DNA from 2 places in the Salinisphaera sp. T5B8 genome. Region 1 is predicted to be linked to the other one. Evidence: riboswitches for the same ligand, from Rfam matches in the RefSeq annotation. Region 1 holds a riboswitch; the other holds the start of a gene.
What was found. A riboswitch is a leader RNA that binds a small molecule or an ion and turns the genes downstream of it on or off. The one in region 1 is predicted to bind glycine.

Region 1 (3,405 bases):
GAATGGGCAGCGCGAAGGCCGCCGTCTTGCCGGTGCCGGTCTGAGCCTGGCCCAGCACGTCCTTGCCGGCCAGCAACGGCGGAATGGTCGCCGCCTGAATGGGCGACGGCGTCTCGTAGCCGACATCGGCGAGGGCCGCCATGACGGCATCGGAGAGCGCCAGATCGCTGAAGGCGACCTGGGCGGATTCGTTTTCATTAGGGGTGGACATGCACAGCCTGGCAGGCACGGGCGCTCAGCTGCGCCCGAAAAAACACTGCGCCGGAATGGCGCGGACGCTCATTCTACCCGTTATTCACAGTCGTCGGTCCCCGTTTTTCCGACGCGGTATCGTCGATGATGGCGGCAACGGAGTCCGCGGTCAGCGCCGACAGCGTCCAGCCCAAATGGCCGTGCCCGGTGTTGTAGAACACGTTCGGCGCCTTTCCGCCGCCCACGCGCGGCATCATGTTCGGCATCATCGGGCGCAGACCGGCCCAGGGGATGACCTGGCGCGTTTTCACGTCGGGAAAGCACTGCTTGACCCAATCCACCAGCGGCTCGATCCGATCCGCCCGGATATCGCGGTTGAACCCGTTGAACTCGGCGGTGCCGGCCACGCGCAGACGATCTGCGCCCAGGCGCGCACACACGAGCTTGGTTTCATCGTCGAGCAGACTGACTTCGGGCGCGGCCTGTTGCGAGGCCTCGTCTTCCAGATCGACGGTAATCGAATAGCCCTTGACCGGATACACGTTCACGCGATCGCCCAGCTGCGCAGCAATGTCGCGGCTGCCGGTACCCGCACACACCACCACGCCGTCGAACTCGAGCGTGACCCGGTCCTCGGGCGTGTCGTTGTCGCAGGCCGCGATGGTGACCTGCTGCCCATCGGATTGAACGCTTTCGACACTGTGGTTGTAGTGAAAGCGTACGCCCTGTGCCTGTGCGGCCCGCGCCAGGCCCTGGGTGAATTTGTGAATATCGCCGCTGGAATCGCTTTCGGTAAAGAAGCCGCCGTAATACTCGCCCGCCAGCGCGGGTTCGATCGCCCGCATTTCTTCCGGGGTGACCGGCTGGCGCTCCAGGCCGCCTTCGGCGAGCAGGCGCGACACCTTCTCGGCATGGCGATAGCCGGCGCGATTGCGATAGATATGCAGAATGCCCTTGCGCTTGACATCGAAATCGATGTTCTCGCGCTCGGCCCAGGAAAACAGAAACTCACGCGCCTCGATCGCCATGCGCGCGGTTTCGGTGGTGTTGCGGCCGTACTGCGGGATCGCGGCGATGAACTCCAGAAACCACGACAATTTGTGCCAGGACGGTTTCGGGTTGACCAGCAACGGGGCATCGTTGCGAAACATCCACTTCATGCCCTTGAAGACCATGGGCCAGTGGTTCCAGACCTCGGCGTTGGAAGCAGAAAGCTGACCGCCATTGGCGAAGGAGGTCTCCATCGCCGCATAGCGATTGCGGTCGAACAGCGTGACCTCGTAACCGCGCTGAACGAGTGCGTAGGCCGTGGTGACCCCGGTGATGCCCCCGCCGATAATTGCAATATGATTCATGAGCGTCTATCCGATAGCGTCGTGCGTGAAAACCTGCCGCGTGGCAGGCGCCGCCCCTTCCGTCACTGAACCTGAGAGATTCACCCGCGCGTCGATGGCCCGCGGGCTTGCTCCTTCGGTGCACGCCGGCCGGTTACGGCTGCGCGACTCTTCGGATATGGGCGCGATAACGGTCCCTGATGCCTGAGAGTTTCCGGGGCGGTTGCTCCTTCGGCGCCGGCTTTACGCCGGTCTCTCCCGCTATTGCGTGAATGTATGAATAGGTGTCGAATCCGGTATCGGCACGCCAACGCCCAGCCTCTGTGCGTGATCGATGCCGATGTTTTGTCCAAGATACCATGAGCAATCGCCATGCCAATACCGTCGACCCTGCGCCGCGCCCGCGATACGGTCGAATTCGAAACCGCCGAGCGCTGCGCGATACGCGAAATCTCCAATACGCCGGATGATCCGGCCCTCTCCATCGCCCGGGCCCGGGTGGCGCCCGGCGTGACCACGGCCTGGCATCGTCTGCGAGACACCGCCGAACGCTATCTGATCGTTTCCGGCCAGGGCGTGGTGGAAGTCGGCGAGCGCCTGCGCGAAACCGTGGCGGCCGGCGACGTGGTGTCGATCGCGCCGGACACCGCCCAGCGGATTCACAACAACGGCGATTGCGATCTGATCTTCTATGCCATCTGTACGCCGCGTTTTACGCCAGACTGCTACGAAGCACTCTAGCGCGCCCACCGCGTGAGTACTGATTCAGCCGACCACCCGATTGCGGCCTTCGGCCTTGGCTTGATAGAGGCGCCGATCGGCCTTTGCGAACAGGCTTCTGAAGTCCATGCCATCGCGCCCGAGTTCGGCAATGCCGATACTGGCTGATAACGGAATATCCTTGCCGCGATAGCGAAACGGCCGGTCATGAACCAGATCGCACAGGTCCTGGGCGATCTGTCGGGCGTGCGCGATATCCGCCCCCGATAACAGGATGCCGAATTCCTCGCCGCCAAGACGGCCCGCGATATCGGTCTGGCGAATACGGCTGGCAAGCAGCTCTGCCACGAAACATAGCGCCATATCACCCGCGTCGTGGCCGTAGTCGTCGTTGACGCGCTTGAAATGGTCGAGATCGACGACGAGCATCGCCAGCGGTATTTTCTGGCGCAGATAGCGCTGGCGCTCGCGCGCGAACACATCACGAAAACGCGAGCGGTTAGCCAGCCCGGTCAAAGGATCGGCCAGCGCCAATGCACGCAGTTCGGACTCCGTCTTTTCGCGACTGGCCTCGTAGATATACGAAAACCCGAGCGTGGAGGCGGTACACAGCACGATATTGACGACGCTCAGATAACCCGGCCAGCCATCCCACAAGCCGTAACGATAGACAAAGATTCCCCCGGCGCAGCTGATAAACAGCAACGCCACCCAGAGCCCCTGCCATCGGCCCAACAGCAGATGCGACAGTAGCGGTACCAGAAAAACCCATACGAAAACCGCGATGCCGTTCTGCTTGGCCAGCAGCGAAAGCATCATGACAAAGAAAAACGGCACCACGAAGATCAGGTTGTTGATCGGTGCGCGGCCGGTTTCGTGGATCACATAAAGCAGCAACGCGGCATAGGCCACCAGGCACAGTTCGGCCACGGCCAACCAGCGCGCATCCAGATAGAAGTGCAGCAAGGCATAGCCGAATACCGCCGTGCAGGTAAACCACAGCAGCGCCGTCAACACCGTCTGCTGATACGGGCGAACATCGGGAAAATGATCGCGCTTGGGAAAAAGACTTTTCATGGAATGTGCCGCGGCCCCGCTATGGCCAACCCCACATCCGCCAGCGCGCCTTCCCCCGAGAACCCGTTATTCATACGCTTGT
Region 2 (3,405 bases), on a different contig from region 1:
GGCGATGCCGATCTGCTCACCGGCTGGGCCGAGGCCCGCCGACCCGACCAGCATCGCGTGGCCAATTTCACCGACGCGATTGTGCGTTTGTTCTCCAACCGTATTCCCATGCTCGATCACGCGCGCGGCGCGGGCTTGTTCGGCCTGTCGCTGTTGCCGTCGATTCGTGACGATATGGCCCGGCGCAGCATGGGTCTGGCCCTGGCGCCGGCACGTCTTCGCGAGGCCAATTCATGAGCAAGCAAAGCCCCCGTTACGATATCGCCATTGTCGGTGGCGGCATGGTGGGCGCCGTGCTCGCCGTGGCCCTTTCGCGTGCCGATTTCTCGGTCGCGCTCGTGGAAGCCAAGCGTCCCTCGCGTTTCGAGCTGGGTGAAGACTACGAACTGCGTGTGTCGGCCATCGCGCCGGGTACGCGTCGTGTACTCGAAAATCTTGGTCTGTGGGCCTCGGTCGAGCGCCGCCGCTGTTGTGCATTTACCGGCATGAAGGTCTGGGAGGCCGGCGGCGCGAGCGAGCTGTTCTTGGAACATACCGCGGTCGGTCTGCCGGAACTCGGGCATATCGTCGAGAACAATCTGATCGTCGACAGCGCCTGGCAGGCGCTGACCGATGTCGATATCTATTGTCCGGCCAAGATGGAAAGCCTGGCCATCGACAGCGATGCCGCGCGCCTACGTCTCGACGACGGCACGGTCGTGAGCGCGGCCCTGGTGGTCGGCGCGGAAGGTGCGAATTCGCCGGTGCGCGCGGCCGCGGGTATCGAAACCACCGGCTGGCCCTACGGTCAGCGCTGTACCGTGGGCACGGTGACTCCGGAACGTCATCATCGCCATATCGCCTGGCAGCGTTTCACCGAAACCGGGCCCGTGGCGTTTTTGCCGCTGTCGGACGGTCGCTGTTCGCTGGCCTGGCATGCCGACGATGCACTGGCCGCAGAGCTGGCTGAACTCGACCACGACACATTCTGCGCGCGGCTGACCGAGGCCAGCGGGGGCGTACTGGGCGAAATCCAGCATATGGACAAGCGTGCCTCGTTCCCGCTCAAGCTCCAGCATGCACGCGAATATTGTCGCCCGCGTGTGGCCCTGGCCGGCGATGCGGCGCATGTGGTTCACCCGATGGCAGGTCAGGGGGTCAACCTCGGCCTTCTCGACGTGGCGGGCATGGTCGAAGCGCTCGAGGCGGGGCGCGCGGCGAATCGCGATGCCGGCGACATGACCTATCTGCGCCGCTATCAGCGCGCACGCATGGCCGAGAATCTGATGATGCTGGGCACGACCGATGCCTTCAAACGCGTTTACGGCAGTGCCAATCCGTTGCTGCGCACGCTGCGCCAGAGCGCAATCGGGATCGCGGCTAATCTCGCGCCGATTCGCCAGATCATGATTCATCACGCCGTAGGGTTATCCGCCAACGGCCCGCGGTTGCTGCAGTAGTCGAAAAATCTGCTGTATTTTGCAGGTAAGTGGGGCCTCGCGGTTGGCGCTTGGCCTGTGTCGATGTCGCCGGTATAGTCGAGGGCACGGTCAATAACCGCGTGGGAGAGAACGGGCAGTCGCTCGTCACCGAAGGCGCAAATTTCCGCCCGGAAACGCTCAGGTACCCGAACCACGTGCATGCGGGCGTTTATACGCCAGCTTGATCGACTCTGGAGAGCAGCCGGCGACAGTCCGGCTCACCGAAGGGGCGAATCTCTCAGGTGCCAGGACAGAGGGGCGGCAGGCGAAAGCCCGGGCCGGCCCGTGTTCTGTTGATTCATCTGCAAAGAGATTGTCATGGCCAAACGAACCCCGCTTTACGACGCGCATGTCGCCGACGGCGCCAAGCTCGTGGACTTCGCCGGCTGGGATATGCCGATCGACTACGGCTCCCAGATTTCGGAACACAATGCCGTGCGCGAAAGCGCGGGCATGTTCGACGTCTCGCATATGGCAGTGGTCGATATCAGCGGCGCCGAGGCACGCGAATTCCTGCGTCGGCTGCTGGCCAATGACGTCGCCAAGATCGACGAGTCCGGCCGCGCGCTTTATACCTGCATGCTCAACACCCGCGGTGGGGTGATCGACGATCTCATCGTCTATCACCTGAGTGGCAACCTGTATCGCATCGTGGTCAATGCCGCGACGACGGAAAAGGATCTGGCCTGGATCGACAGCCAGGCGCGCGACTACGACGTGGCGATCAATCACCGCCAGGATCTGGCCATCATCGCGGTGCAGGGCCCGCGCGGGCGCGATATTGCCGCCGAGCTCTTCGACGACGATTTCAAGGCCGCCGCGCTCAAGCTCAAGCCGTTTCGGGTCGCGACCCAGGATGATCGCTCGATCGGGCGCACCGGCTATACCGGCGAGGACGGTTTCGAACTCGTGTTGCCGGCCGAGGAGGCCGTCAATGCCTGGAAAACGCTACGCGGCAAGGGTGTAGCGCCGATCGGCCTGGGCGCGCGCGACACCCTGCGCCTGGAAGCCGGGCTGAATCTTTACGGCCAGGATATGGACGAGGACCACACGCCGCTGGAATCCGGCCTGGGCTGGACGGTGGCATTCGAGCCCGAAGAACGGGATTTCGTCGGCCGTTCGGCGCTCGAGCACATGCGCGCCGAGGGCGTCGGCGAGAAGCTCGTCGGGCTGGTGCTGGAAGGCCGCGGCGTGATGCGCAGCGAAACCGCGGTACGGGCCGCCGACAGCGATGTCGACGAAAAAGAAGCCGAAGGCGAAATCACCAGTGGCAGCTATTCACCCACCTTGTCGTGCTCGATCGCGCTCGCGCGGGTACCGGCCGATTGGGAAGAAAGCGTCGAGGTGTGTCTGCGCGGCAAGTGGCAGCGCGCGCGCATCGTGCGCTATCCCTTCGTGCGCCACGGCAAGCGCCGTATCGACGACTGAGCCCGTTTCTCAGTAGCCTTTATCCACCAAAACATAGCGCGCACCGCGCGAATCTGCTGCAAGGGAGCCCCATGAGCGAAGTACCCAAGGATCTGTCCTATACCAAGACCCACGAATGGATCGATTACGACGGCGATGGCACCTGCACGGTCGGTATCACCGACTATGCCCAGTCGTCGCTGGGCGATCTGGTGTTCGTCGAACTGCCCGAGGCCGGGACCAAGGTCGGTGCCGGTGATGCCGTGGCCGTGGTCGAATCGGTCAAGGCGGCATCGGATATCTATGCCCCGCTCGATGGCGAGATCGCCGAAATCAACGAACAGCTCGAGGATTCGCCGGAACTGGTCAACGAAGATCCCTTCGGCGAAGGCTGGTTGTTCAAGATGACGGTATCCGATTCCGAACAAGTCGAAAAACTGCTGGATGCCGATGCCTACGAAGGCATCGTCGAAGAAGAGGAAGACTAGCGGCGCTCGCACTGGCGCCGGTATTGCCCGGCGTCGGTGCCGCTGTGCCC

Region 2: another riboswitch for glycine. It lies ahead of gcvT (glycine cleavage system aminomethyltransferase GcvT); the one in region 1 lies ahead of T5B8_RS10170 (D-amino acid dehydrogenase).

Annotation. Positions count from the first base shown of each region.
Region 1 covers NZ_APNG01000009.1:160,759-164,163, forward strand. Annotated here, with positions in the region: gene T5B8_RS10165 (DEAD/DEAH box helicase) at 1-211, opposite strand, end outside; gene T5B8_RS10170 (D-amino acid dehydrogenase) at 285-1,547, opposite strand; glycine riboswitch at 1,708-1,797, opposite strand; gene T5B8_RS10175 (cupin domain-containing protein) at 1,899-2,267, shown strand; gene T5B8_RS10180 (GGDEF domain-containing protein) at 2,292-3,323, opposite strand.
Region 2 covers NZ_APNG01000005.1:107,844-111,248, forward strand. Annotated here, with positions in the region: gene ubiH (2-octaprenyl-6-methoxyphenyl hydroxylase) at 1-237, shown strand, start outside; gene T5B8_RS06220 (UbiH/UbiF/VisC/COQ6 family ubiquinone biosynthesis hydroxylase) at 234-1,439, shown strand; glycine riboswitch at 1,532-1,624, shown strand; glycine riboswitch at 1,642-1,724, shown strand; gene gcvT (glycine cleavage system aminomethyltransferase GcvT) at 1,779-2,888, shown strand; gene gcvH (glycine cleavage system protein GcvH) at 2,960-3,355, shown strand.